2 regions of the Paraclostridium sp. AKS73 genome follow, and region 1 is predicted to be linked to the other one. Evidence: riboswitches for the same ligand, from Rfam matches in the RefSeq annotation. Region 1 holds a riboswitch; the other holds the start of a gene.
What was found. Region 1 has a riboswitch for cyclic di-GMP ahead of LEQ07_RS15165 (hypothetical protein). Riboswitches for the same ligand answer to the same signal wherever they lie in the genome.
Positions count from the first base shown of each region.

Region 1 (15,858 bases):
TCAGTAGTTGAAGATTTATACCTACAACATGGAAAAGAAATAAACTTTGTAGGCGTTATCATAACTAATGAAAACGTATACTTAGCAGATAAAGAAAGATCTTCTAACTGGACTGCTAAATTATGTAAACAATTAGGTTTAGATGCTGTAATAGTATCTCAAGAAGGATTTGGTAACCCAGATACAGACCTTATAATGAACTGCAAGAAAATAGAAGGTCAAGGTGTTAAAACTGTTATAGTTACAGATGAGTATGCTGGTAGAGATGGAGCATCTCAATCATTAGCTGATGCTGATGTTAAAGCTAACGCTGTTGTAACTGGTGGAAATGCTAACCAAGTTGTTGTATTACCTAAGATGGATAGAGTTATAGGACACGTTGAAGTTGCTGATGTTATAGCTGGTGGAGCTGCTGGATCTTTAAGAGAAGATGGATCTATAGAAGCTGAGATACAAGTAATAACTGGAGCTACTAATGAAACAGGATTTGGATTCTTAACAGCTAAGGGGTATTAGAAACTGTAATACGATGAGGTTGCTTCGTGACATTTGATATTGTTTCCTTTACACAAAGTCCTGCGGACTTTAAGTGTTTCGTCAACAATATATAAATATCACTTCGCTATAATATATCGTAAATACAAGTGTTTCATAATATAGCTGAGAAGAATATATTTAAATAAAAATAGATTTTTAAAGAGTGTGAATTTAAAAAGGTGTTAAAATGACAATATTAAAATAAATGGGAAAAGGAGATATATTATGAGCTTATTAAGTAATAAAAAGATCATAATCATAGGTGACCGTGACGGAATTCCGGGACCTGCGATAGAAGAGTGTGTAAACACTGTAGAAAATACTGAAATAGTTTTTGCTTCAACAGAATGTTTTGTCTGAACTGCTGCTGGGGCTATGGACTTAGAAAACCAAAACAGAGTTAAAGATGCTACTGAAAAATTCGGTGCTGAAAATGTTGTGGTTTTACTAGGTGCTGCTGAAGCCGAAGCTGCAGGTCTTGCAGCTGAAACAGTAACTGCTGGAGATCCAACTTTCGCTGGACCACTTGCTGGTGTTGAGTTAGGATTGGCTGTTTATCATGTTGTTGAACCAGAAATGAAAGAGTTATTTGACGAATCAGTTTACGAAGATCAAATAAGTATGATGGAAATGGTTCTTGAAGTTGATGAAATCGTTGAAGAGATGAACGATATAAGGGGTCAATTCTGCAAATATAATGCCTAATTAAATCAAAAGGGGTTGAGATAAAGATGGAAAAGATAAAAGTAGTTCATTATGTAAACCAATTCTTCGCAGGAATTGGAGGAGAAGAAAAAGCTGATACGAAACCACATATAGCTGAAAAATTACCTCCAATAAGTTTACAATTAAACAAGTTATTAGGGGATGAAATAGAAGTAGTTGGAACTGTAGTTTGCGGAGACAGTTATTTCGGAGAAAACATGGATGCTGCTAGCCAAGAAGTATTAGGAATGGTTAAAAGCTTCGAACCACAATTATTTATAGCTGGACCAGCGTTCAATGCAGGAAGATACGGGGTTGCTGCAGGAACAATAACTAAATTTGTAAAAGATGAATTAAATATACCAGCTTTAACAGGAATGTACATTGAAAATCCAGGAGCAGATATGTTCAAAAAAGATTTATATATAGTATCAACATCTGACTCTGCTGCTGGTATGAGAAAGGCTCTTCCAAAAATAGCTACATTAGCTAAGAAGTTAGCTAATGGAGAAGAAATAGGATCTCCAGCTGAAGAAGGTTATATAGAAAGAGGAGTAAGAGTTAACTACTTCGCTAAAGAAAGAGGTTCTAAGAGAGCTGTAGACATGTTATTAAAGAAAATAAAAGGTGAAGATTTCGTAACTGAATATCCAATGCCAAACTTTGATAGAGTTGATCCACAACCAGCTATAAAAGATTTATCTAAGGCTAAAATAGCTCTAGTTACTTCTGGTGGTATAGTTCCTAAAGGAAACCCAGATAGAATCGAATCTTCTTCTGCATCTAAATACGGTGAATATTCTATAGCAGGAGTTAACGATTTAACTGAAGAAACTTACGAAACTGCTCATGGTGGATTCGACCCAGTTTATTGTAACTTAGACTCAGATAGAGTTTTACCAGTAGATGTTTTAAGAGACTTAGAAAAAGAAGGAGCTATAGGTTCTTTACATGAGTTCTTCTACTCAACTACAGGTAACGGAACTGCTGTTGCAAGTTCTAAGAAGTTTGCTGCTGAATACGCTCAAAAGTTAATAGCTGCAGGCGTTGACGCTGTAATACTAACATCTACTTGAGGTACTTGTACTCGTTGCGGTGCAACGATGGTAAAAGAGATAGAAAGAGCTGGTCTTCCAGTTGTTCATATCTGTACAGTAGTACCTATATCTTTAACTGTTGGAGCTAATAGAATAGTTCCAGCTATAGCTATACCTCATCCTCTTGGAAATCCTAAGTTAGATCCAGCTGAGGAAAAAGCTTTAAGAAGAAAATTAGTTGAAAAATGCTTAGTTGCATTAGCTACTGAAGTTGATGGTCAAACAGTATTTGAAAAAGATATAACTTTAAAGGATATAATGGCTAACGCTTAATTATGGCTTAGGAGTTTTATAATTGACTTGGGAGCGAGTAAGTCACAGACTTCACGTTAGAATCCTGCGGCTTGCTATATATATTGAGAAAACATTTAAATAAAAATTAAATAGGTGGGTTAACTTTACCCACCTATTTTTATAAAGTCATCCAGTCTTTTATCATAATAGAATTCAAGTAAAAATAATAACATATATACATTGGGGGTAAATATTATGACATTTCCAGTTTTAAAAGGTGCTAGTTATATTTTAGTTCACACACCAGATATGATAGTTAAAAATGGTACTACTTGTGCTGTTGAGAGAGAAACACATCCAGAATCAGAATTTTTAAAAGAAGTTACTAATCATATAAGAAGTTATGAAGAAGTAGTAAATTATATACCAAACCAAGTTTACATAGGAAACAACAGACCAGAAGAATTAAGAGAAATAGCTCTTCCATGGTGCGAATACAAAATGGAAGGAAAAAGAGATGGTAAGCGTGGAGAAATAATGCCACAAGATGAATTTTTAGCAATGATGCAAATATGCGATGCTTTTGATTTAGTTAAATTAAAAGAAGATTTTGTTAATGATATAAGACCTAACTTTGAAAAGAACTACCCAGAGCTAGCTCCATTCTTTGGAAAGCTTAAAGGTGATAATATAGATGATGCAAATGAATTAATAGATTCACACCATGCTGAAGGATTATACCATAATGATCAATTAGTTGGATATGTTAAGAGAGCTCATGATGTTGACGTTAACTTAAACGCACATACAATGTTTGAAAACTTAGTTGTAAAAGCTTCAGGAGTTGTTGCTGCAGTACAATTAATAAGAAAAGAAAATGTTAATCCATTAGATATAGATTATGTAATAGAATGTTCAGAAGAAGCTTGTGGAGATATGAACCAAAGAGGTGGAGGAAACTTCGCTAAGTCTATAGCTGAAATGGCTGGACTTCAAAATGCTTCAGGATCAGACACAAGAGGTTTCTGTGCTGGGCCTACTCATGCTTTAATAAATGCTGCTGCACTTGTTAAATCAGGAGTATATAAAAATGTTATGGTAGTTGCAGGTGGAGCTAGTGCTAAACTTGGAATGAATGCTAAAGACCATGTTAAAAAAGGCCTTCCAGTATTAGAAGACGTTGTTGGAGGATTCGCTGTTTTAGTTTCTGAAAACGATGGAGTTAACCCAATAATAAGAACTGATTTAACAGGAAAACACAGTGTTGGAACTGGATCTTCTCCACAAGCTGTTATGACTGCATTAATAACTAGTGGACTTGATAGAGCTAACTTAAAAATAACTGATGTTGATGTTTACTCAGTTGAAATGCAAAACCCAGATATAACTAAGCCTGCTGGAGCTGGGGATGTTCCAGAAGCTAACTATAAAATGATAGGTGCTCTTGCTGTTAAGCGTGGAGACTTAGAAAAGAAAGAATTAAAGAACTTTGTAAGCGAAAAAGGTATACCAGGTTGGGCTCCAACTCAAGGACATATACCTTCAGGAGTTCCATATATAGGATTTGGTATAGATGATTTAACTTCTGGAGATAAAAACAGAGCTATGGTAGTTGGTAAGGGAAGTTTATTCTTAGGAAGAATGACTAACTTATTCGATGGAGTTTCTTTCATAGTTGAGAGAAATCAAGGTGTAGAGGAAGAAGCAGCTGCAGTTTCTAAAGAAGAAATCAAGAAAATTATAGCACAATCTATGAAAAAATTAGCTCAAGATATGTTAATAGAAGAGTAGGAATAGAAGACGTATAGAATTTTATAAAAATTCATTTTGAGGGGAGATCTGGTTATGCCTAAAAAGATTATAGCCGAAACTTTTTTAGATATAGCAAATGCTATTGAAAGCGGCGAATTTGGTAAAAAAGTTAGAATTGGTTTGACTACATTAGGTAGTGAGCATGGAACTGAAAATTTAGTTAAAGGTGCTCACCTAGCTAAGTCAAATTTATTTGATATAGTTTTAATAGGGCCTAAAGTTGAAACTGAACTTGAGGTTGTTGAAGTTAATGAAGAAAGCGAAATGCATTCTAAAATGGAAGAATTATTAGACTCAGGTTACATAGATGCTTGTGTAACTATGCATTACAACTTCCCTATAGGAGTTTCTACAGTTGGTAGAGTTATAACTCCAGGTAGAGGAAAAGAAATGATACTTGCTACTACTACAGGAACAAGTGCTACAAACAGAATAGAAGCTATGGTTAGAAATGCTGTTTATGGTATATCTACAGCTAAGTCTATAGGAATCAAAAAACCTACTGTTGGTATATTAAATGTCGACGGTGCTAGACAAGTAGAAAAAGCTTTAAAAGATTTACAAGCAAATGGATACGATATATCTTTTGCTGAATCAGTTAGAGCAGATGGTGGTTGCGTAATGAGAGGAAATGACTTATTATGTGGGGCTCCAGATGTTATGGTTACTGATACTTTAAGTGGAAATATATTTATGAAAGTATTCTCTTCGTTTACTACTGGTGGAGATTATGAAGCACAAGGATTTGGATATGGTCCTGGTGTAGGTGAAGACTATGATAGAAAGATATTAATATTATCTAGAGCATCTGGTTCTCCAGTTGTTGCAAATGCATTAAGATACGCTTATGACGTTGTTAAAGGTGATGTTACTAAGGTATCAAAAGATGAATTTAAAAATGTTAAAAATGCTAAATATGACGATATTATAGCTGCTTTAACTAAGAAAGAAGTTAAGAATGATAATGATGAGGAAGTAGCTATGCCGGCAAAAGAAGTTGTTACTCATCAAATATCTGGTATAGATATAATGGATTTAGAAGATGCGGTTAAAGTTTTATGGAAGAATGGAATTTATGCAGAAAGTGGTATGGGATGTACGGGGCCTATAGTTCTTGTTGCTGATGGAAAAGGAGAAGCGTGTGTTAAGATGCTTCTAGATGCAGGTTATACTGCTAAATAATTAAAAAACGAATCCTTGCCATGGAAGTAGTTTGAAGACTGAGTTATTAGTGGGTGTAGGATTTGTGGTATGTTTTGCTCCATACAAGCTGGGAAGATGCTTGTAAATGTCGCTGCAACATACACACAAATCCTACACTTAACTGACAACTCAGTCTTTTTTTTGAGAAAATGATATTTAAATGCCTCTGCAACATACACACAAATCCCTCGCCTAACTGATAACCTAGTCTTTTTTTGGGTATTTTTTCAAAATTATAATAAATTAAAATGAATATTAGCTTATCAATTTATGTAAAATAAATAGTGAAAATGTCGTAATAATGAGTAAATTAATTTTTGAAAAAAATAATATTTAATATATTGATTAAAGTAATTAAAAAATAAGATAAAACAAATAAAATGTAAAAAATGGAAAACGATTGAGGGTGCTTTAGGGAATATTTTTCAGTATAATAAAAAAGAAGAATAAATTAATAAGGGATATAATAGGTTTAAATATAGAGGCTATGAAATATGTTTGTATATGGGCACTTGAAACATATGGAGCTAATAGTGCAACCGGCTATTTAAAGATATAAGTATAAAATTACTTTTATCATTTAAATAGCCTTTTTTATGCTAAAAATGTTGTATTTACTAAGAATTTGTGGAAAATCTATAAAATTTAGTTATATCAATATTATATGTTTTGAGCATAAAAAAGCTTTTTGAGCAACGGACGAAGTCGTTGGCGACATGAGTGAAGCGAATTTTTATGCTAAAAATGTAGATAAACTATGAAATAAATCGAAGATAATTTTTATTATGAAAAATTAAGGAGAGTTAAATGAGTAGAAAAAGAATTAAAGTTGGAGCAATATCTATACTTTTATTAATATGTATCGTCACCGTTCAAAAGATATCATATGCAAGTTTGACATCCAAAGATAAAGTAACCAATACATTAAATTTGGGGGATATAAATATAGAAGTAAGTGAAACGTTTACACCGCCTAAAAATTGGAATGGAGATGAATATAGCAAAGCAGTAAAAATAAAAATAATAGTACATCACCAGCACTTATAAGAGTATGTATAATTCCTAGGTGGGTGGATGAAAAAGGAAATGCATGGCCAGGAGATACTAACTTAGTAACATTAAACTATGAAACTAATAATATAACAGCAAATCAAAACACAACAGAAGATGATAAATGGATCTATGGCAACGACAATTATTATTACTATAACACTATAGTTTTAAATGACGAAGAAACAACTCAAATTTTAAAATCAGTAAGCGCAAACATTCCGGAAGAATTACAAGAAAGATATAAAAATAAGACTTTGATAGTAGATGTAAAAGCAGAGGCTGTACAGGCTACGAAAGATGCATATAAAAGAACTTGGAACAATATTGAAAATCAAGGAATACATAAAATACTAGAAAATTTATGTACTAGGTAAAATAATTTCAGGGAGAATATACTATGGAAAATAAAACAATGTTAAAAAAATTAGGAAATATACTTTTTTATGTAGTTCTAATATCTTTATTATCCATATCATTTATTATGGTAAAGTCTGTAAAAGAGGGAAAACAGCCAACTATAATGGGACATAAATTTTTTACAGTCATGACAGGAAGTATGCAACCTTCAATAATGGTTGGAGATTTAGTAATAGCTAAAGAATTACAACCTGAACAAATAAATGTAGGGGATGTAATAACATTTAAAAGTCAAAATTCAGGAAACATAACAACACATAGAGTAAAAGAAATCATAAAAGATGGAGCAGGAATAAAATACATAACACAAGGTGATGCAAATAATGTGCAGGATCAAAATCCAGTAGAATCAAACGCAGTTATAGGTAAAGTTGTTAAATGTATACCGAGGGTTGGAATGGCTATGTCATGGATGAAGTCACACCTATCACTAATTATAGTAGGAATATTTGCAATAACAGCATTAAGTGCTATAGGTAGCAACCTTAGAAAAAACTAAAATCTATAGATGAAGAAGAAAGACAAAATAAAGAAAGAGAAAAAGCGGATGCATAAAACAACTGTAACAGTAAGTGCTGATTACATAGATTGAGTAAATATTTAATTTTGGAGGGAATAAAATGAATAAGAAAGTTCAAGCGTTAGCAGTATCAGGAGTACTGACAGTAGGTGTAATAGGGGGAACACTTGCATGGTTTACATCTCAAGATAAAGCAACAAATACTTTTAACACAGCATCAAATAGTGATAATAATGGTAGTGGAATAAAAATAATCGAGGAATTTGAAAAACCTGAAAACATGCTTCCGGGTGATAATGTAAATAAAGATGTACAAGTAAAAAATACTACAACATATGATCAATTTATAAGAGTTAAATTCATACCTAAATTTGTAAAAGTAACAAAAGATGGTAGTGGAAATGAAGTTAGAGAAGAAATAGCAGAAGTAAATGGACAAAAATTAGACACTGGTAATATAGAATTAAATGTCGTTAAAAAAAATGTGAATGAAAGTAAAAATAGTGGAACTTGGTTTGCTGGAAGTGATGGATATTATTATTATATGGGAAAAGTAGCTAAAGGTGATTATACTAATACATTACTTGACTCTGTAACATTAGCTAGTGATGCAGGAAATGAGTATAGAGGATTAGGTTTTGACGTAGATGTTCAAGCTGACTCTATTCAAGCATCAAATAATGCATATGGAGATTGGGTTACAGCAGATGGATTAAAAGATACTTTTAGTAACTTACAAAATCAAAGTGCTGTAAGTCCAACAGATTCTGAAGAACCAAATCAAAAAAACTAAGATTATAATTAAAAAATCTAATAAAGGAGTGAGAATGTGAAAAGCTGTCTAAGAAAAATTTTAGTAGTCACTTCACTTCTTTCAATAATAACAACTATAAAGGTGGATGCAGATACATTGGCTCCACCTAATGTTGAATTATTGGGAAATGCGAATGAATTAGTATACATACCTGATGATGATTTATTTCTACAACACCCTAACATGATTCCAGGAGATTATATAAGAAGAACTTTAGAAATTAAAAATAAGCATAAATACCCATACGAACTTTTCTTAAGAGCAGAGAGAGTAAGTCCAAAAGAAGAATATGATCTTTTAGATAAACTAGATTTAAAAATTTCATATAAAGATGAAGTCATATATGATGAAGCAGTTAATGGAGAAGATAAATTAACAAAAGGTATAAGTCTAGGAGTATTTAATCCAGGGCAAGAAGAAAATCTTATTGCGGAAGTCAAATTAGATGGAGCATCTACTGGAAATGAATATAAAAATAAATCTGCTCAGATAGATTGGATATTTACAGCAGTTAGAAGTGAAGATGAAAGTAAAAATAATGATAAAGAAACTTTAGATAAATCAGATAAAGTTGATAACAAAGATAAAACAGATCAATATCCAAATGATTTAGAATCAGATGAGGATGATATGTGGAGCGAATCGCCAAAAACAGGAGAAGATGGGATTTTTATATATGTAATATTAGGGATAACTAGTATTTTACTTTTATTAATTAGTAGAAAAAACAAGAACTCTAAAAAGTAAATATGTTTATGCAAGGAGTGTGGAGGAACATTAAATGAAAAAATAGATTAGTATCTTGTGTAATGGTACTAACAATGTTAATTATATCAAGCTTAGGGAATATTGAAGGTAAATCTACTTCATATGCTCAAGAAATAAACAATTTAACTATTAAGGAAGTAGCAAGCGAAAATCCAATACATACACTGGATAATAAACTTTTGTTAGAACAAAGCACTGAAAAAATATCAGATACACAGTTGAAAGTAAATTTAAAAATAAAAGGAAATGAACAAGATTTAAATATTAAAAATACGTCTTTTGAAAATAAAATATCTGACAACTTTGAAATAAGTTCAGAGAATATTTCCGTAAACGGAATTAAAGAAAAGGAAAATATAAAAGGTGAAGTAACAAACTCTAAAGATAGTATAAGCGTTAATTTAGGAGATATATCTTCAAAAGAAGTAGATTTATCTTTTGAAGCAAAACTAAAAGATAATGCTCAAAAATGTGAAAATGAATCTTTAAATTTAAAATCAGAGATTAGATATAAATTAGAAAACAGTGAACAAGAAGTATTAGAAAACTTTCCTAATGCTAAAGTTACTTTGGACAAAGTAGTAGAAAAAGTAAATCCAGAAGCTATACAAGCAGAATATAAATCAGCACCACAAACAACACAAAATACTGAAAGATGTCAAGGTAATAAAAATTTAGAAATCAATAAAAGCGCTAAAATAAATGAAAATGGAACATATAATATAACATTAGAAGCAAAAGGGGAAGGATCGATTCAAAATTCTAAAAAAGCTGATATAGTACTTGTAATAGATTCGTCAGGAAGTATGAATGATAAAATAGACAAAGTAAAAACTGCAGCTAAAAATTTAAGCAAAAATATTTTAAACGGAAGTAATAATGACCAAGTTAGAATATCTGTAGCGAATTTTTCATACAACTATAACTTTTCCAATATTATAAACCAGGAGCAAGTTCTGAAGTTCAAACAAACTTTACATCAAATTTAAACAAAATAAATAGAGCTATTTATAATATAAACCCAGGTGGAGGAACAAATACTCAAGATGGTATATGGAGAGCACAAAATCTTTTAGAAAGTTCAAGAGATGAAGCTAATAAATATGTAGTGTTTTTTTCAGATGGATTGCCAGTGAACTCTAGAGATTATTGGGGATATACAGGATTTGACATACACGTTAAGAGTGCGCAAAGAGAGTACTATAGATACTTTACAGGGTACGGAGCTCCTACAAAAGTTACTATTGGAGGAATTGGATATAATCCAAATCCAGAGACTATATATGTAAATAATAATCATAGATATAAAGATGCTAAATTTTATAGTGTAGGATTATTTACTAATGCTCCTGAGGAGGAAAAAAGTCAAGCTATAAACTTTTTAAAAACTATTCAAAATGTAATTGATCCGAGTGAATATGCAGATAAATATTATACTCAAGATTTAAATAGTATAAATGGAATATTTAATGATATAAGTAATGAAATAAAAGAAAATATAAATGCTTCAGTAGCTAAAGAATCTATTATACATGATGTAGTTTCAAAAGAGTTTAATATAGTGGATAAAAGCTTTAAGATAACAGATTTAGATGGAAATGAAATACAGATACCGCCTGAAAATGTTGTTGTATCTGAAAACTCAAAAGGCGAAGATGAAATAACGTTTAAAATAGGTAATATTATTGCAAATAAAAAAGCTGGAAATGGAAAACTTACAGGGGGGATTAAAGTAAGTTTTGATATTTCAACTAAAGATCCATACTTTGGGGGTGAGAAAATTCCCACAAATGCAAATGCAGAAATTAAATATAAAGATCCTATAAATGGAAGTGATAAGGAACAAGCATTTAATAAGCCTATAGTTGATATACCTTATCAAACGGGAAAGGTAACTATAAAAAAGAAATCGTAAAGAAAGATAAAAATGGAAACTGGACGGTAGTTAAAGATAGTGATGTAAATCGTAATGATAGGTTCTCTATATCAATAATTGGGAATTCAGGTAGCCAAAATCATAAATATACAGTGGATTTAAACGGAAACATGAAAACCTCTATGCCTTTTTATTTAAGAGGTGAAAAAACTGATATATCTAGTAATAAGGATTTTTCAAAGAACTATTTTACAGAAGGTTTATATGATGTAGAAGAAATTGTACCTATGAATTATGAAAAAGTTCAGGTATGGATAGATGAAGATTCTGCAGATAATAGGACTAAATGGGTTAAATTTAAAGAGTACGTAAATGATAAAAAAAATATTGATGAAAATAAAGCAAGAGATGGGAAGTTATTTATAGGTAAAGATAACAATAACATTAATATAAAAGTAAGTAATACTTTAGTGAATGATATGTTTTGGCAAGATAAAGCATATGTAGAAAATAAACTTAAGTATGATTAGAGACTGGGTTAATGGTGGGCTCGGGATTTGTGTGTATGTTTTGCTCCATAAAAGCTGTGAAGATGCTTGTAAATGTCGCGGCAACATACAGCACAAATCCCTCGCCAAAATATAAGCCAGTCTTTTTGTGTTGGATGAAAAATGAATGTCGCTGCAACATAAAATTCAATCCCTCGCTCCAAGTATAGCTCAGTCTTTTTGTGTGAGAAAATAAGATGACAAAGGTAATGAAACTTTATATAATGAGATTACAATAAATAAGCTTAAAGTATATATTAAAATTAATAAAATAAGAATATGAGGTTTTGTAAACAGCAGTAATTATTAAGGATGTGTTTTAATATGATTATAAAAAAGCTAAAATCTTTATCGACATTTTGGAAAATGACCCTTATATCATTTATATCTATAGTAGTAATATTTTTAATAACTTATATATCTCAATTTATAGTATTTAGAGTTTGGACTATAAAATATGAAAAAGAAGAAATTCAATCAAGAGCTAATGAACTAGAAATTTTACTTAATAGCAATAGCTCATATGAAGTTCAAAAAGAAATTTTAGAATCTATGAATTTAAATGCTATTATATATAATTCAGATAACAAAGAAATTTTAAATACAATGGATGAAAAACCTAAACATTTCAATTATCAAAAACCAAGTTCATATATTATAGATACATCTTTGAGCGTAAACAACGACAAGGTAAGCTTAATAACTCCAGTGCATATAGGTGATCAAAAATACTATATGTATTTAGAGCGAGAAAGTGAATTATATGATGATTTCCTGGAAAATACAATCCTTATAATTGTTTTTATGTTGATAATAGGATTAATAATAAGTTTAATAGCAGGAATATATATATCAAGACAGTTTATAAAAAAATTAAACAACTTAAGCAACACTATGAAAGAAGTACAAGAAAAAGGAATAACAAGTAGAGTATATATACAAAATCCAAAAGATGAGTTTGATAAAGTTAATATAATATTTAATGAAATGATGGACTCAGTTGAACACTCATTTGGAGTACAAAGACAGTTTGTTCAAGATGCATCACACGAACTTAGAACCCCTCTAACCATATTAAAAGGACATTTAAAGATGTTAGATAGATGGGGTAAAAATGATCCTGAAACACTAAATAAATCGCTTAAAATAAGTTTAGATGAAGTTGATAGATTAACAAAACTTGTAAATGATTTATTAGAACTTGGAAAATTAGACAACAAAACAATAGTTGATGAAGAAATAGAAAAAATAAACTTAGAAGCTTCAATATATCAAATTATATATGACTTTGAAGTCATAAGAAAAGATGTTGATTTTAAATTTGAGTGTGAAAAGATGCTTATATTTATATGAACAAGAAACATTTTAAGCAACTTTTCATAATATTTATAGACAATGCTATAAAATACTGTGAAAAAGATGAAAAGGAAATAAAAATAAAAGTGTACAAAGAAAGAAGGAAAATATACATATCTATAAAAGATAATGGTATAGGAATAGAAAAAGAAGAAATTCCAAAGATAACAGATAAATTCTATAGAGTTGATAAATCAAGAAAATATAACAATAGCTTTGGAATAGGACTATCTATTGCAGCTCAAATAATTAATTTATACAACTATAAATTGAAAATTAAAAGTGAAGTTGGAATAGGAACAGAGATACTTATAGAATGTAATCAATAAACCAAGGATGAAAATTAAATTCTTGGTTTTACTTTTTGCTAAAGAAAAATAAGTAGCAACCGATATTTATATGTGCTAATATATGGATATCTAAATTAATAATTAGTATAGGGAGGATTTTATGAGCACTTTCAAAAAAATAGTCATAGGATTAGTTGTTTTCATTGTAGCTGTTCCGATGGTGGCTTTTGGATATTTTTATTTCAAGCTAAACTCTATATATGATAGTAGTGCAGCTAAAGATGTAAAAGAAAAGGTTGAAAAAGCTGATGATAAAGATGGTATAACTAATATATTATTAGCTGGAGTTGATGGAAACAATCTAGATAAGGGAAATAGATCTGATTCCATGATGGTTTTAACTATCGATGAAAAAATAATGATATTAGAATAACTTCTCTTGCACGTGATACTTATGTTCAAATTCCAGGTTATGGAGAAGAAAAATTAACGCATGCTTACGCTTATGGGGGGCCTGCGCTTTTACTTCAAACTATAGATAAAAACTTTGGACTTAAAATTGATAAGTATGCTGTTGTAAGTTTTAGCTCTTTTGAAAAAATTATAGACGCTTTAGGTGGAGTTGAAATAGATGTATTACCTAAAGAGGTAAGTTATATTCCAGGTGTAAATAGTGCTGGTAAACAAACTTTAAATGGAGCAGAAGCTCTAGCATATAGTAGAATAAGATATGCAGATGATGCTTATCAAAGAGATAATAGACAAAGAACTGTTATGCAAGCTGCATATAACAAATTATCAAGCAATCCAGGAGATCTTATGGAAATAGGAAACACTATATTAGGATATACAAAAACTAATATACCTCCAATGGAAATATTTAAATTAGCTAATAAAGTTATAAAAATGAACTTTACAGAATTCCCACAACTTGAATTCCCACTTGAAGGACATAGAGATGGAAAATAGTAAGCAAAGAAAAAGGATGGGTAATTCTTTGGGATAAAGAATACAATAACGAACAACTTAAAAAATTCATATTTGATTATAAAAATTACACTCAACAATAAGTGAGGTAAAAAAGCTATCTATTTAGAGTAGGTATCGATAGAAAGCCTTTGAGTTTTGCTCCCAAAGCGGAAAGAACGCTTTAAAGGTCGCTAAAACTTAAAGGCTTTCTATTCTATACTCTAAATTAGATAGCTTTTTTATATTGTAAGAGGAATAGGGGATTTTAATTTTGGCGAAACGTGTAAAAAAATTGAAAAATTTAGCTAAAAGGTGTAAAGTTTTAAAATAAGGGGTCGATACATAAATCGTATGGGGAAAAACACACTAAGAGGAGGGCCAAATGGAAGAAACGATAGACTTAAGGGAATATTTCCAAATAATTAAAAAACGAGCGTGGATAATCGCACTAATAACTGTAATAGCAATGATAATAAGCGGACTTATAAGTTTCTTTGTATTAAAACCAGAATATCAAGCAAGTACGACTTTAATAGTTAATGCAGAACAAAGTGCTGCAACTAATAACATGATAACAGGAGATCAGTTAAATGTTACTCAAAAGTTAACGTTAACATATGGTGAGATAATAAAATCAAAATCAGTACTAAATTCAGTAATAAATAAATTAGATTTAAACATGACTTATGATGAGTTACTTAATAGTTTAAAAGTAGAGCCAGTTAAGGATACTCAAATATTATCTATAAGTGTTACAAATACAAGTCCAAGCAAGGCTATGAAAATAGCTAATGCTATACCTACAATATTTTCTAAAGAAGCAAAAAGAATAACAAATGCAAACAGTGTTGAAGTAATAGATAAGGCGAGAGTACCTGAAAAACCAGTAAAACCTAATAAGGTTATGAACGTAGCAATAGCTGGAGTTTTAGGGTTTATGATAGGGCTATTCATAGTATTCTTATTAGAATTTATGGATAGAAAAATGAAAACAGCTCAAGATATCGAAAAATATCTAAACTTACCTACGCTAGGAGTAGTACCTAACGAAAATATAGAAAAGAAAGGTAGAAAAAGCATGCTAAAAAACTAATAACTAAAAGAAATCCAAAATCACCAATATCAGAAGCATACAGAACTATAAGGACTAATATAGAATATTCAAATATAGATAAAGAAATAAAATCAATACTAGTAACAAGTTCTCAGCAAAATGAAGGTAAAAGTACAGTAATAGCTAATTTAGCAGTAAGCTTTGCTGCTATGGAAGGTAAAAGAATACTAGTGGTTGAGGGAGACTTAAGAAACCCAACAGTACACAGAATGTTTAACATAAGCAACACTCATGGAATCACAGATATTTTAACTGGACAAAAATCATTTGATGAATGTGTTAACAAAACAGAAGTAGATGGTTTAGAAGTATTAACTTGCGGTAAAATACCTCCAAACCCAGCAGAGATGTTAGCATCTAAAAAAATGAAAATCTTCTTAGAGTCTTTAAAAGATTACTATGATTATGTATTTATAGATGCACCACCAATAGGAATAATAACTGATGCAGGAATACTATCTACATATACAGACGGAAGTATATTAGTAGTTGCATCAAAAGAAGTAGATATAGAAATGGCACAAATAGCAAAAGAAAGATTAGAT
Region 1 is NZ_JAIXHU010000033.1:16,008-31,865, forward strand. It holds gene LEQ07_RS15140 (glycine/sarcosine/betaine reductase component B subunit) at 1-516, shown strand, start outside; gene grdA (glycine/sarcosine/betaine reductase complex selenoprotein A) at 763-1,242, shown strand; gene grdB (glycine reductase complex selenoprotein B) at 1,269-2,612, shown strand; gene grdC (glycine/sarcosine/betaine reductase complex component C subunit beta) at 2,829-4,364, shown strand; gene grdD (glycine/sarcosine/betaine reductase complex component C subunit alpha) at 4,419-5,567, shown strand; cyclic di-GMP riboswitch class II at 6,060-6,142, shown strand; gene LEQ07_RS15165 (hypothetical protein) at 6,396-6,635, shown strand; gene LEQ07_RS15170 (hypothetical protein) at 6,659-7,015, shown strand; gene LEQ07_RS15175 (signal peptidase I) at 7,039-7,557, shown strand; gene LEQ07_RS15180 (BsaA family SipW-dependent biofilm matrix protein) at 7,679-8,371, shown strand; gene LEQ07_RS15185 (LPXTG cell wall anchor domain-containing protein) at 8,408-9,139, shown strand; gene LEQ07_RS15190 (vWA domain-containing protein) at 9,202-10,149, shown strand; partial or broken gene LEQ07_RS23175 (hypothetical protein) at 10,167-10,226, shown strand; gene LEQ07_RS15195 (hypothetical protein) at 10,269-11,075, shown strand; gene LEQ07_RS15200 (hypothetical protein) at 11,189-11,566, shown strand; gene LEQ07_RS15205 (histidine kinase dimerization/phospho-acceptor domain-containing protein) at 11,909-12,937, shown strand; gene LEQ07_RS15210 (sensor histidine kinase) at 12,934-13,269, shown strand; gene LEQ07_RS15215 (hypothetical protein) at 13,391-13,663, shown strand; partial or broken gene LEQ07_RS23180 (LCP family protein) at 13,693-13,971, shown strand; gene LEQ07_RS15220 (hypothetical protein) at 14,005-14,199, shown strand; gene LEQ07_RS15225 (YveK family protein) at 14,582-15,292, shown strand; gene LEQ07_RS15230 (CpsD/CapB family tyrosine-protein kinase) at 15,319-15,858, shown strand, end outside.

Region 2 (15,858 bases), on a different contig from region 1:
AGCTGTTAAAGCTGGAAGTGAAGCTGAAGCTACTGCATTAGTAACTGCTTTAGATACTGCTTTAGAATCTATAAACGACGGAAGATCTAAATTAGGAGCAATCCAAAATAGATTAGAATACACTTCTTCTAACTTAACTACATCTTCTGAAAACTTATCAGCTGCAGAGTCTAGAATAAGAGACGTAGATGTTGCTAAAGAAATGGTTAACTTATCTAAGTTAAACATATTAAACCAAGCATCTCAAGCTATGGTTGCACAAGCTAAGCAACAACCAGAATCTGTAACTCAATTATTAAGATAATAATAATTAAGTTTTAAACTAAAGGGTAAAGCATATGCTTTACTCTTTATTTTTAAATTTAATTAAAATTGAAAGGATATAATATTATGCTGCTAAGTATAGTTATGATGATAAAAAATGAGGAAAAATATTTAGATAACACTTTAAAATCATTAAATCCTTTAATGAACAATATAAAGAGTGAACTTATAATTTTGGATACAGGATCCACAGATAGAAGTATTGAAATTGCTCAAAAATATACAAAAAAAGTTTATTTTGAAAAGTGGAATGATAATTTTGCTCAAATGAGAAATATATCAGTAGGGTATGCAAAAGGAGAATGGATACTTATAGTAGATGCAGATGAAGAATTGGTTAACTATGAGAATTTAATTAATTTCTTTAAAAATGGGCTACATAAAAAATATAGTAGTGCATCTATAGAATTAACAAACATAATGTCAGAAGATAGAACGCTTTTTAACAAAGCGTCTATTGTTAGATTATTTAAAAAAGATAGAGATTTTAGATATGAAGGTGCTATACATGAACAACCAATATACAAAGAACCTACATTTAACGATATAGCTAACTTTAATCACTATGGATATATGTATAAAAATGAAGAGGTTAAACAAAAAAAACTTAATAGAAATGAGAAGATTTTACTATCTGAATTAAAAGCCAATCCTAATAACCCTTACGTATGCTATCAGTTAGCTATGAACTATTCAGCTTTTGGAGAAAAAGAAGAGGCTCTTATTTATATGGAAAAGTGCCATAAAATATACAATAAGTCTAGAATTACATACTCATATGTAATTTCAGGGCTAGCAAAATTATATATTGAGTTAAATGAATACGAAAAATGTGAAAAGCTATGTAAAGACTATATAAAAAATGATAATAAGAATATTGATATTTATTGCTATATTGCAATAAGTCAAAATAACCTTAAAAAATATAAGGAAAGCTTAGATAATTACAATAGATATTTGTATTTATTAGACAATTATGAAATATCAACTCAAGCTAATGACTTATATAGCGTATGCGATACGATAAGCTTTAGAGAAAACGCTAAACTAGACATGATTAATATATATTACAATTTAGGAATGTATGAAAAAGTTGAGATAGAATCAAAAAAATAAACTCTAATCAAGTAAGTAAAATATATAATATATTGTTTATGAGTTTGGTGAAATTAAAAAAGAATATGAAATAGTTAATATGTATATGAAAAAGAATTAACTATTACTGAAAAATATATTTAAAAGTAGTATAGAAGCTATGTTGTTAAATATACCTAAATCAGATAAAAAAATTTGTTTAAAGTTTTTTCAAATATAGAAGATAATTATGGTTTACTTAATAAGATAAGACTAGGAGAAAAATTAAATTTAAATGAATTAATAATGATTTTAAGTGAAGAAAAAGAAAATTATTATGGGGATATAATTTACTTTGGATTTAAAGAATATGATTTGAATTTATTGTTGGAAGAAATTGATTTTAATAAAATTGAAATGTATTTTGAATATTTAATTAATAATAGAAGAGATTTTATTTTAGATTTATATGAATACTTAATAAATCAAGAAACGACATTGGATATAAATAAGCTTAAATTTTATGTTCCTGCATTGAAGCAAATGTTGATATATGGAAATTTGGAAGACGAAAAATATATAAACTTATTTTTAATGTATATAATGTATGGTTATGACTATTTGAGATTAATTTATAATGATAAATTAAATGAAGATGAATTAGTAGAATTTATAAATGATAAAGATCAAAATCTAATAATAAATATAGTTAGAACCCAAAGAATTAAAGAACTTGATAAAATTAAATATTTAAAAATAATGAAGCATTTATTAATATCTAATACTAATTATAAAAAAGGATTAGAATTTTTAATTTTAAATTTTGAAAAAGACTTTAATGAAAGTCTTGATATGAAAAATTTAAAAAAACAATTTAAATCTATGATTGAATTAAGTATAAATCAAGGAAATATAAAAGAAGCAGAAAAATTATTAATAGAAAATGAAGCTATGTTTGAAAATGACATACAAATTTTAAACATAAAAGCTATTATCAAAATATCAGTACAAGATTTTAAAGAAGCACAACGTTTACTAAAACAAGCGTATATGCTTGATGTTTCAAATTTTGATACGATTTTTAATATTGCATATGTAAAAGAATGTTTAATGGATATAGAAGAGTCTGAAGCTTTTATAAAAAAATAATAAGAGATTCAACAGATTTTGAATTATTAAGTATGTGTAAGAATGAAATTGATAAATTAAATGAAAATTATAAAGATTTGATGCTAATATATCAAATTAAAAATGATATAGATTTATATGAATTTATAGAATTTAAAATTGGAAAAAATCTAACTAATCATAATATGAGTGAATATATAAAAAATTTCAAGGGAGAAACAAAAGATGATGTAATAGTATTTATATCTATATGTTATAGATTTTTTAGAACGATACAAAATTATGAATTTGATTTATCATATGAAATATTTAAAAATATACTAAACAAAAATAAAAACTTTTAAAATTAATTAGATAAAGTATTTATAAAAAGACAACCTTTCTTTTTAAGGAATATAATACAAATTTTATTAAAATTAGATTTAATAGTTTGTATGTGTGAGAAACAAGATTATAGTAATGCACTTAAATTACTTGGAAAATTAAACAAAGAAGATTTTAGTTGTATTTTAAGTTCTGATTTATTAGAAAAGTTTAAAAATGACTATTTTTACTCTAGAGAACTTGAAAATAAAGTAAAAAAAAGGATTCAAATTAATAAAGATGTAAAGGAATATTTAAAACATAAAGATTTAAATAATGCTGAAAACTTGTTGAATATATATAATGATAATTTTGAAGCTGATATTGAATATAATTTGAATAAGTTTGAAATTTTAAAAGAATTAAAAGACATACAAAGTGCAGAAGAGGTAATGGAAGGTTGTTTAAATAAGCAATTGTTAAATGCAGAAGTGTTTTATAACATAGGGTGGATTTATGAAAATAAAAATGATTATGAAAATGCTTTGACATTTTATAAAAAAGCTATAAATATATGTTTTGATAAAGAACAGTTTGAAGTAATCAAGTCTAAGATAGACTGCATTCAAGGTTATGAATATTATGAGCCAAAAACTAATAAAGCAAAAGTATCAATAGTTATAACAAGTTACAATCAAAAACTATATTTAAAAGAAGCTATAGAAAGCTTTCTTAACCAAGACTATGAAAATTTAGAAATCATTATTTCTGATGACTGCTCAAGTGATGGAACAGATGAAATGATGCAATTATATAAAAATGAAAGTAGAGTTAGGTATATAAGACATGAAAAAAATTTAGGGGCGGGTGTAAACTCACTTAATAGTTTTTATAACTATGTTGACGGTAAGTATGTAATGATATTTAATCATGATGACTTTATGATATCAAAAGACTATATATCAAAAGCAGTTAAACTTTTAGAGGAAAATGAAAATTTATCTATGGTTTTTGCTAATGTAAAGCTAATGTATGAAGGTAAAATAATAAATAAAACTAATGTTACCCTAGATACAATAAACAACGGATATGAATACTTCATAAATTATGGTAGTACAGCACCACACATTACGGGAATTCTTACAACTGTATTTAGAAGAAAATATGCTGTTGAAATGGGAATTTTAACTGAAAATACAAAATCAAAAGATTTATTTATACATCTTAAAATGATGTTAAGAGGAGATATTGGCTTTATAAAAGAGGAAGTTGCAGTTTACAGAATACACCAACAAAGTATTTCTTATAATATGCCAAATGAATATGATTTTTATACTATAGAAGAATTAGAAAAATTAAAAAATACTGCAAATGAATATATAAAAGATAAAAACATTGATTTAAATTTATGGTTGTTTAATTCAATAGCTGCATACATATCATGGAGACTAAGTATGTGTAGAAATAAAAAGCATAAGGAAGAAATAATAGAATTTTTAAAATTGAATTATTTTATTGTATATAAGAAATTGTTAAGTGAACAAAAAGAGGTAATTTATGAGTAAATACAGAACAGGGATTTTAATATTCTCTGGATATAATCAAAGAGCTATAATTTCGTTTTGTAGAGTTTGTGAAAAATACAAAATTCCAATGTTTATTGTTAGTTCTAAAAATGACATGATAGAAAATACAATTTACAAAAAATACGTTGTATATAAAAGAGAAAATAGTAATTTAAACTTAAATTTAATGGAAAAAATAAGTAAAATATTGAAGCAGAACAAAGAGATAAAAAAATTTATAATTCTTCCAAGTTCTGAGTATTTGAATAGGTTTTTTTTGGGAAATAGGATTTATTTATATGAGCTAGGTATGCATCTTCCGATTGTAGATGAAGATTTATATATAAAAATATCTGATAAATATTCATTTGGAAAAATTTGCAGCAACTATAATATAAAAACTCCCCAAAATATTGATGTTAATAAAGTTGATAAATTTCCTGTAGTTATAAAACCTAAGAATTATATAAGTCAACGTGGTAATATTTTTTCGCCTATAATAATAAAAACTCGTGAAGAACTGGAAGAAAATTTAAAGATACTTAGTGAAGATGAATTTTATATACAAGAATATGTGGATGGACAGTCATATTATTTACTATATTATTTAAAAAAGATGGAGAGTATATATGTTTTCACAAAAAAACATACTTCAACAAGACTTAGGAAAGTCAATAATAGCGGCAGAAGTATCTGGAATTCATAAAGAAAAAATTAATGGAGATTTTATAGATTTATTTAAAGATGTTGAATATAAAGGCTTAATAATGGTTGAAATTAAAAAATATAAGAATGAGTACTATATGATTGAAGCTAACCCTAGATTATGGGGACCGTCGCAATTATTTGTAGATGCTAATATTCCTATATTTGAAAATTTTTTAATTGATGTAGGTTTTAATATTGATTTAAAAAAACAACCAATAGATTATGAAGTTAAGTATTTTTGGTATGGAGGGGTAAAACAGATTGAAAGAGAAAATAGAAGTCTAGTATATCATTGCAAAATCGATTTAAATGATACACAAACTATGAACTCTTATATGAAGTACGATATATACAAAAGATATGACACTATAAATATTTACAATTATGAAGTTGAAGGAAGGTTAAAGATGGATATTAGAGAATTAGAAAAACTATATGAAGATGGATCAAAGCATAGTATTTATCAAAACTTACCAGATTTTGTATCTAAACATATAGATTATAAAGTAGAGATAAATGAAGAGTGGAGAGGTGATAGAACGAGATTAGAGTATGTAAAAAAATTCATATCAGAAGTTGAATTTAAAACACTAGGAGATATAGGTGCAAATACGGGATATTTTTCATTGTCACTAGCTAATGAATATAAAAATAAGAAAGTTTTGGCATATGAGATAAATAGGAATCACTGTGATTTAATGAAAGTAATAAAAGAAAACTTTAATATGGAGAACATAGAAGTTATAGAAGAAGGTGTAGATTTATCAAAAATAAAAGATATAGATTATAGAGATATTTATATATTTTTTAATGTTATACATCATGCAGGTGTTGATTTCGATAAGGATTTAAATATAACTACAGAAAACTTTATGGTATATACAGAAAACTTTTGAAATTATTAAAAAACAAATGTAAGTATTTAGTTTTTCAAATGGGGTATAACCATGGAGGTAATAAATTAACTCCTATAGTAAGTCCTGAAGAAGTGTATGAAATGTTAAAATATCAAATAAGATTGTTTGAAAATAGTGGGTGGAATATAGTAGACATTGCATATGCTGAAAATAAAAATAAAAAGTACATATCTATAAAAAATAAAGAATATGATGTAGAAAATGAAGTTTATAAAAAACTATAGATAAATATTTGGACCAATATTCTATATATAAAAATAGTGAATTTTATAAACGACCTATTTTTATATTAGAAAATACTGAGAGGTAGTTTATGATAACAGTAACAAAAACATATTTACCGGATATTGAAAAATATAAGCAGTATATAGATGAAATTTACCAATCAGGTTGGCTTACTAATAATGGTAAAATGGTAAGGGAATTGGAAGTTAGATTAAAGGAATACCTGGGAGTGAAAAATATTGTACTTGTAGCAAATGGAACTATGGCATTAAATCTTGCATACAAGTTACTTGGATTAAAAGGTGAAATAATAACTACTCCATTTTCATTTGTGGCAACAACTAGTTCTATGGTGTGGGATAATTTGAGGCCTGTGTTTGTAGACATAGATGAAAATAGTTTTAATATAGATACATCGAAAATAGAAGAGAAAATCAATAAAAAAACCTCTGCAATAGTACCTGTACATGTATTTGGGAATGCGTGTAATATTGATGAGATAGAACATATAGCAAAATAAATTGAAAGTTATATATGATGCATCTCATTGTTTTGGAGTGGAATATAAAAATAAAAATATATTAAATTACGGTGACATTTCGACTATAAGTTTTCATAGCACTAAGCTGTTCCATACGATAGAAGGAGGGGCTATAGTTATAAATGATGATGATTTGTACAAAAAGCAAAACAACTTATAAATTTTGGATTTGATGGCAGAGGAAAAATAGAAGGTCTTGGAGTCAATTATAAAATGAACGAATTTCAAGCTGCTATGGGACTTTGTATGTTGCCAGAAATAAAAAATATTGTAAAAAAGAAGAGAAATATATGAGTATTATATGAAAGAATTAAAAAATATAAATTATTTAGAATTTCAAAATCAGAATTTATTATCAAGTGAAAATTACTCTTATTTACCTGTTGTATTTAGGGATGAACAAACTTTAAAAAAGTGTGTAAACAAGATGAATTATAATGACATATTTCCTAGAAGATATTTTTATCCTTCTTTGAATAAATTAGATTATATAAAGTGCAAAGAAGAGTTTATTAAATCTGAGAGTATATCTGAAAGGATTTTGTGTTTACCTTTGTACGAAAGCTTAGATAAAAAAGATATAGATAAAATTATACAAATATTGAAAAGTTGCTAAATAAACATTAAAAATATTTATAAACAGTGATTATCAGTTTTAATATTACGTGGAATTTAGTGAATGATAACAACCACGTCAAAGAGATATGAACTCAAAAGTTCATATCTCTTTGAATTTATTTATAATTAATTTACTGAGTTTAAAAAATTAGTTTTTTTAATTTTAAAAAAGTAAACAAGAAAAATTCAATCAAAATTATTAAAATTAAGAAAATAAAAAATATAAAAAAGATTTATAAATTTCAAAAAAAAGTATAAAGGTTTAAATTAAAATGCCGATTATTAAACTAAATGAGAAGCTTTTGCAAATTAATGTAGAATGATGAATTATTATGTTATAAAAAAATCAAATTTTAGAATTATCCAAAATAAAAGTAAAAGCTTGAAATAAGTAACATTTTGGTATAAAATGTAAGTGTAAGTCGAAAAATGATATTTAAGGGCAAAACTAGGGAAATCTAGCTACGCAAAACTATAGGGGCTAAGGCTTTGAAAAGCTATGCTCGCCAGTTACCGAAGAGTTAATAAAACTTTTTGTTATCATTGCTAATATTAAAATTGTAAAATTAAGCAAAGAGATACTAAAAAATTTTAAGAAAATCTATAAAATCATATTAATACATATTGGTGAAGTGTGTATATTTTTAAAATACATAAATTTGTATATACTTTATGTTATAAAGGCTATTTATGTAAAAATTAACAATAAAGGTATGATTATGTCTAATTTTCTTTTCTCGTTTTGTTTTAATTTTCAAATAAAAAATTAGTAATAATATTCTATAAAAGTGATGAACTACTCTTTCAGAGTAGTTTTTTTTAATTCTAAAAAACATTTTAAGCATTGGAGGGGAAAATGGAAGTTTACAATTTAATAAAATCAGGATTAGATGCAACAGAATTAAGAAGTAGAGTTATTGCTAATAACATTGCAAATATTAATACTCCAAATTACAAGAGAAAATATGTAGAGTTTGAAAATACACTAAAAGATTCTATGGATAAAAATACTAAACCTGAGATAAAAACGGATAATTCATCAAAAGTAAGAGAAGATGGGAATAATATTGATTTAGAAAATGAAAAAGTTAACCAGGCAGCTACAACTCTTGAATATAACGCACTTATAACTTTGACAAATATAAAACTAGGGATGAGTAGAAGTGTAATAACAGGGAGGTAAGTAAATGAGCATTTTTTCAGGAATGAGAATAAGTGCAAGTGCACTTTCGGCAGAGCGATTAAGAATGGATGTTGTATCATCAAATATAGCTAATATGAAAACAACTAGGACATCAGAGGGCGGAGCTTATAGACGAAAAGTGCCTGTATTTGAAGAAAATTATGATAAAAAGTTAGGTATGCTAGGTGTGAAATCAGTAGCTATAGAGGAGGATAAGTCTCCACTTCGAAAATTATACGAACCAAATAACCCAGATGCAGATGATCAAGGTTATGTGGAGTATCCAAATGTAGATATTTTAGTTGAAATGACTGATTTAATGACAGCATCTAGATCTTACGAATCAAATATAGATACATTAAATGCACAAAAAAGTATGATTTCAAAAGCTTTAGAAATAGGTAGGTAAAAGGAGTAGTTTATGAGTGGAATAAGTACTATAAATGCAATAAACAATATAGCAACAAATAATAATTTACTTACGGGAGCTAGTAATACAGGAAAAGTTGAAAAAGAAAATAACTTTGGAGATGTAATAAAAGAAGCATTAGATAAAGTTAATGATAAGCAAGTACAATCAAATCAAAAAATTCAAGACCTTATAAAAGGAGAAAATGTCTCTATGCATGATGTAATGTTGTCAGCTCAAGAAGCGCAATTGTCAATGCAGTTGATGATTGAGGTTAGAAATAAGATATATGAAGCTTATCAAGAGCTAAATAGAGTCCAATTATAACTTCATAGCAAGGAGAATTTTAAATGAATATAAAGGAATTTCCGCAAAAAACAAAAGATTTTGTGATAGAAAAAAAGACCAATTTATTGAGCTTCCTAAAAAAAAGAAAATAATAATTGCAACTGCAGTTGTAACATTGATTTTAGCAGGAATATTTGGAATTAATTATGCAAAGTCAAATAAGTATGCAGTACTTTTTTCAGGGTTAGATTCTAATGATGCTACGGCGGTAACCAAAGAGTTAGAGTCAAAAAAGGTAGAAACTAAAATAAAAGGTGATAGTATTTTAGTACCCAAAGGAGACGTAGATAAACTTAGAATGGAATTGTCAAGTAACATTTCTAATGGATCTAAGGGATTTGAGTTAATGGATGGGGGATCATCATTGGGATGACTGATGAAGAATTCCAAATTAAAAAACAAAGAATGATTCAAGGTGAAATTGAAAAAACTATAAAAGTTTTTCCACAAGTAGAAAGTGCTAGAGTTCATATAACACAAGGAGAAGAATCTGTATTTGCTAATGAAACAGTACCTGGTAAAGCTGCAGTTTATCTAGATGTAACACCTGGTCAAACATTAAAACAAGATCAAGTAATATCTATAATGTCACTTGTTTCAGCGAGTACACAAAACGTACCAAAACAAAATGTTGAAGTAATAGATCAGAACATGAAGTTATTATCAGATGGGTTAATAGACGAAAAAGGAAATGTACATACAAATAGCTTAAGTGAAGTTGATGAATCTATTAAAGCTGAAAAAGATTTAAGTAAAGACTTAGAAAGATCTATACTAGGTTTATTAGAACCTATATTTGGTGAAGGAAATATAAGAGCTAGTGTTAATACAGATTTGGACTTTGATTCAAGTGAAAAAACTGAACTTATAATAGATCCAAATAAAGTAATTACAAAGGAATCAAAATCAAGCAGCAAGTCGAGTGAAAGAGAAAACTCAGGTGGAGCTGTAGACAATAATATGAGCAATATTAACGAAAGTGGAAAAGGAACAGATGAAGATACTCATCAAGAAGTAGAGTATAAAACTGGAAAAACTGAGACAAAAGTAATAAAAGCTAAAGGTGGCATAAATAGGATAACTGCTTCAGTTGCTATAAATGGAACACTTACTAGTGCAGAACTAAGAAATGTTGAAGGAATGGTAGCAAATGCAGTTGGTATGCAACCTAAAAGAGGAGATAGTGTTAAAGTAGTTTCTATGGGATTTGGCTCAAAAGACGAAGATACTTCTACATTTGGAGTTATAAAGAGTGCTATAAGTAAGGACAAATCGTTAGGAAGGGTGTTAATTATAGCAGGTGTACTGAGTGTAATTATTTTACTTTTAATAATAGGTACAATAATTTATATGATTATAAAGAAAAAGAAAGCATCTAGTGAGCTAGATTATGTAGATGAAGAAGATGAAATAGAACTAATCAACAAAAAACTAGAAGAGTTAGAACAAAATAGATTAAATAGTAACGAAGAAGAAGATGAGGAAAATATTAGCTTAGAAGATGAAGTTAAACAATTTGCAGCTGATAATCCAGATCAAGTTACAGACCTAGTAAATAGTTGGTTAAATGAGTAAAGGGTGAGATTATTTGCAGACAGAAGGTGTAAAAGGTAATGCATATGACTTAGGCGATATTCCTAAGTTTAGAAGAGTCACAGGATCTAGAAAGGCAGCTATACTTTTAATGACATTAGGTCCGGAGATAGCTTCAAGTGTAATAAAAAATCTTTCAGATAGAAAAATTCAAAAAATAGGGGTTGAAATAGCTAATATAAATACGGTAAAGCCAAGAGAAAGAAGAGAGGTTTTACAAGAATTTATAGAGTTAAATAAAGGAAAAGAGTTTGTAATAGAAGGTGGAATTGACTGTGCAAAATCTTTACTTAATGGAGCATTAGGAAGTCAAAGAGCTACTAAATTATTAGAAGGTATAAAATATGATGCATATACAAAATTATTTATATCAGCTAGAAAGGCTGAGCCTGAACAAATACTAGCATGTATACAAGGTGAAAGTCCTCAGGCTATAGCCATAATATTAGCTCATATTCAACCTGATAAAGCAGCAGTAGTATTATCTGAATTACCTGATGAACTTAAGCTTGAAATTGCACTTAAGATAGGAACTACAGCAAACATATCACCAGCTGTAATAAAATCTATAGACAAAGCTATAGAAGAAAAATTAAATAGTTTAGGAAAGTTAGAGATGGAAAGTGCTGGTGGTGTTAATAGCTTAGTAGATATATTAACAAATGTTGATAGAAAAACAGAGAAAAATATTATCAAATTTATCGAGCAGAAAAATGAAGAATTGGCTGAAGAAATTAAATCTAACATGTTCATCTTTGACGATATCGTTAGACTTGATAATATGGCTATTCAAAGAATTCTTAAAGAAGTTAATGTTAAAGACCTTGCATTTGCGCTTAAAGGAGCATCAGCGGATGTCTCAACTGCAATATTTAAAAATCAATCTCAAAGAGCATCACAAGCATTACGAGAAGAAATTGATTTACTTGGCAAGGTAAAGATATCTCAAGTGGAAGAAGCTCAACAAGCTATTGTAAATGTTGTTAGACGACTTGAAGATGCTGGCGAAATAACATTATCTAGAGGTTCAGACGATGAGTTTATTTAAAAGTAACAGTATTTTAAAATCTAATGGAATAGTTTTTAAAGGTGTTAAGCCTTTAAAAACTACTTCTAAACCAAAAGAAATTAATAATGAAGAAATAGTTGATGAAAATGAAGAATTAAAAGTCAAAGAAGAAATAGAAGAACAACTGCATCAAGCAAAGGATACTTGTGAAAATATGATATCAAATGCACAAGTAGAAAGTGAAAGAATTGTTCAAGAAGCACAAAATGAATGTGAAGAAATAAAAAAAAGAGCATATGAAGAAGGCCATAACATAGGATTAAGAAATGGATATGAAGATGGATACAAGGAATCATATGAAGATAATATTGAAAAAGCAAAACGAGAGTCAGAAGAGATTATAAATAAAGCAAGTAATATTTTATTACAATCCAATGAGCAATTTACAGACTTTTTAAAAGATAGTAAAAAAGACATTATTAGCTTGAGTATATCTATAGCAGAAAAAGTTCTTAAAGAAAAATTTAAAGATATAGACTCTATGAATAATATACTTGAAGCTACTATAAAAGAATATGAAATTAAAGAAAATTTTGTAATAAGAACTAATGCAATCCATATAGAAAAAATTAATGAACAATTAAATGAGTTAAAAAGCCAACAATTAATAAAAGGAGAATCCTTTATACTAGCAGATGACTTTATAGAACCAGGAAACGCAATAATTGAAACCAATAAAGGTAGATTGATAGTAGGAGTTGACTGTGTTTTAGAAAAAGTGAAAGAGGAACTTTTATGATAGATATAGACTTTGAAAGATTGAAAAATAAAGTTTTAGAAGTGAAAGAGGTTATATCAGAAGGTAAGGTAACGAAGATAATAGGACTTACTGTTGAAGTAGAAGGTATAAAGGCTTTTGTAGGAGAGCTTTGCACAGTTTATAATTATGCGGATGAGCCTATAAACTGTGAAGTTGTTGGTTTTAAAGATAAAAATGTAATTCTAATGCCACTAGGAGAACTTGCAGGAGTAGCGCCTGGGTGTAGAGTTGTTGCTAGAGGAATACCACTTAGTGTCAAATGTAGTAATGATTTATTGGGAAAAGTTCTTGATGGAATTGGAAATCCAATAGATGATGAAGAAGTTTTAGGAGGAGAAAGGTACAGTCTTTCAAATGAACCCCCAGATCCGATGAAAAGGCCAAGAATAAAAAATATAATGCCTACAGGAATAAGAGCAATTGATGGTTTTTTGACTTGTGGAGAGGGGCAGAGGATAGGAATATTTGCAGGAAGTGGTGTTGGGAAAAGTACAACTTTAGGAATGATGGCAAAGACAGCTAGAGCTGATGTAAATGTTATTGCGCTTATAGGAGAAAGAGGTAGAGAAGTACTAGATTTCATAGAGAGAGATTTAGGTGAAGAAGGTATGAAAAAATCTGTAGTAGTTTGTGCAACATCAGATAAATCACCTTTACTTAGATTAAAGGGGGCATTAACCGCAACAGCTATAGCTGAATATTTTAGAGATCAAGGTAAAAAAGTTATTTTAATGATGGATTCAGTAACAAGGTTTGCAATGGCTCAAAGAGAAGTGGGGTTAGCTATAGGAGAGCCGCCTGCACAAAAAGGATACACACCCTCAGTATTTGCACTACTTCCAAAACTTATGGAAAGAAGTGGGATGTCTGATAAAGGGTCGATAACTGCTTTTTATACAGTTTTAGTTGATGGAGATGACTTTAATGAACCAATCGCAGATACAGTAAGAGGTATTTTAGATGGTCACATTGTTCTATCTAGAGAGCTTGCACATAAAAATCATTACCCAGCTATAGACATTTTAAATAGTGTAAGTAGACTTATGAAAGAAATTTGCGAGGATCAACATCAAGAATGTGCATCTTTAGCAAGAGATATATTAGCTACATATAAAGAGGCTGAAGATTTAATTAATATAGGTGCATACGAACATGGCTCTAATAAAAATATAGATTTAGCAATTGAATACATAGATAAAGTTAATTCTTTTTTAAAGCAAGGTGTAAATGAAAAAACTAAATTTGAAGAGAGTATAGTTGAACTAAAGAACATATTCAAATAACGAGGAGAGGTTTAAGTGACAAACTATAAGTTTAAGCTACAAAAGTTATTAGATATAAAAATAAAAGAAGAAGAAGAAAGTAAATTAGAATATACAAAGGCACAAAATGATAAAAAAGTAATAGAAGATAACATAAAAAAATTAGATTGTAGTTATAAAAAATATGCTCAGTTTGAAGATGTAGAGGATACTATAAGTCAGAAAGTAAGATTAAACTATCTTCACTCAATAAGTCAAACTATAGAGCAAAGTAATCAAATATTAGTAGAAAAAGAAAGAATAGTAGTAGAAGCTAAAGATAAATTTATTGAAAAACAAATAAATAGAAAATCCTTAGAGACATTAAAAGAAAATAAATTTATAAAGTTAAGAAAAGAAGAAGCGAGAAAAGAACAAATAGAAAATGATGAATTTGCTTTATATGCGTACATCAGAAATAAAAAGAATATATCATAAAGGATGATTGAGATATGAATTTTAACTTGGATTTTTCCTTCGACTTAGTAAACTTAGCACTTGGAAAAAGTAATTTAAGCACTAAGTTATCAAGTAAAGGTGGATTTGAAGATTTACTAGCTTCTTTAGATATGGACATTGAAAATACAAATGTAGATCAAAAAAATGAAGATTGTAATTTAATAGCATCATTAATTCAAAATCTTTTTTCAAATTTAAGTAAATTAAAAGATATGGATAATAAAGATTTAAAAAAAGAAGAAATTTTGAAGTCAATAAACGATACCATTTTAAGCATAAATAACGAATTAAATTTAAACTTAAAAACGCTAGATATCGATAAGATGATGAAATTAAGTAATGATGAAATGAGTAGTTATATTGATTTAAATTTTGATTTAGATAAATTTACTAAAACTGGTAGTTTAGATTTACCAATGGATGATGAAATTATTTTACCTAAAGGCCTAAACATAGATGAATTGTCGAAAAAAACTGGTGAATCAAATAATAAACTAACAGAAAATATACATAAACAGGATGGAAATCCGAAAGATGGAATTAAAAAAGTAGACAGTGAGATAAAGTCTTTAAAGTCATATGAAGAATTAAGTGTAGCAACAAATATTAATAAAAATAATATTGTAGATGTGAATCAAAAAGATAAAAGCAAAGATGAAAGCTTAAATATCCTAGAAAATATAGCAGATAAAAATGCAAGTGATTTATCTATAATAAACAACAAAACATTTACTCAAGAACCAGCTGCAAATAAAAATTTACCAGCAGTAACTATACGTGCAAGTAATCTTGGTGATGATTTTATAAAAATGGTTAAATACTTGAAAAGTAACAATATAGAAGAAATTAAAGTAAATATAAATCCTAAAGAATTAGGGGATATGACAATAAAGCTTTTAAAAGACAGTGAAGCCACAAAGGTATTTATACATGTAGGAAAAGAAGAGACTTTTAATATGTTAAATAAAAATTTAAATGATATAAATAAACATCTAGCCGATTTAGGAATAAAAGCTAAAGACATAGTTGTTGAAATGAAATCAAATGATCAAAATTTCTTTTCTGATAATTTAAGTCAAGAGTTTAGCAGAAAAGAAGAACAAAAAAGCAAAAAGAAGTAGTAAAATAATGATATAGCACTAAATTCCATAGAGGATTTAGATGAAGATAAAATAGATGAATCAAATCTTAATATATTAGCTTAGAGGTTAAAATATGAATAATTTTATGAAAGTAAATACACAACAATCAAGTACTAAAACTGTAGCAAATACTAAATCTACTAATAAAACAGAAAATGGAACACAAATAGTTATGCCAGGAGAAGAAACTA
Region 2 is NZ_JAIXHU010000008.1:53,689-69,546, reverse strand. It holds gene LEQ07_RS07110 (flagellin N-terminal helical domain-containing protein) at 1-304, shown strand, start outside; gene LEQ07_RS07105 (glycosyltransferase) at 391-1,440, shown strand; gene LEQ07_RS07100 (tetratricopeptide repeat protein) at 1,615-2,547, shown strand; gene LEQ07_RS07095 (hypothetical protein) at 2,580-2,870, shown strand; gene LEQ07_RS07090 (glycosyltransferase) at 2,961-4,394, shown strand; gene LEQ07_RS07085 (hypothetical protein) at 4,387-5,100, shown strand; gene LEQ07_RS07080 (DUF1698 domain-containing protein) at 5,024-5,998, shown strand; gene LEQ07_RS07075 (hypothetical protein) at 5,995-6,243, shown strand; partial or broken gene LEQ07_RS20940 (DegT/DnrJ/EryC1/StrS family aminotransferase) at 6,333-7,401, shown strand; cyclic di-GMP riboswitch class I at 7,835-7,921, shown strand; gene flgB (flagellar basal body rod protein FlgB) at 8,260-8,586, shown strand; gene flgC (flagellar basal body rod protein FlgC) at 8,591-8,995, shown strand; gene fliE (flagellar hook-basal body complex protein FliE) at 9,008-9,322, shown strand; partial or broken gene fliF (flagellar basal-body MS-ring/collar protein FliF) at 9,459-10,918, shown strand; gene fliG (flagellar motor switch protein FliG) at 10,932-11,984, shown strand; gene LEQ07_RS07020 (FliH/SctL family protein) at 11,971-12,744, shown strand; gene fliI (flagellar protein export ATPase FliI) at 12,741-14,048, shown strand; gene fliJ (flagellar export protein FliJ) at 14,064-14,504, shown strand; gene LEQ07_RS07005 (flagellar hook-length control protein FliK) at 14,519-15,646, shown strand; gene LEQ07_RS07000 (flagellar hook assembly protein FlgD) at 15,741-15,858, shown strand, end outside.
Region 2: linked by a shared signal. The riboswitch ahead of flgB (flagellar basal body rod protein FlgB) and the one ahead of LEQ07_RS15165 (hypothetical protein) in region 1 are both predicted to bind cyclic di-GMP.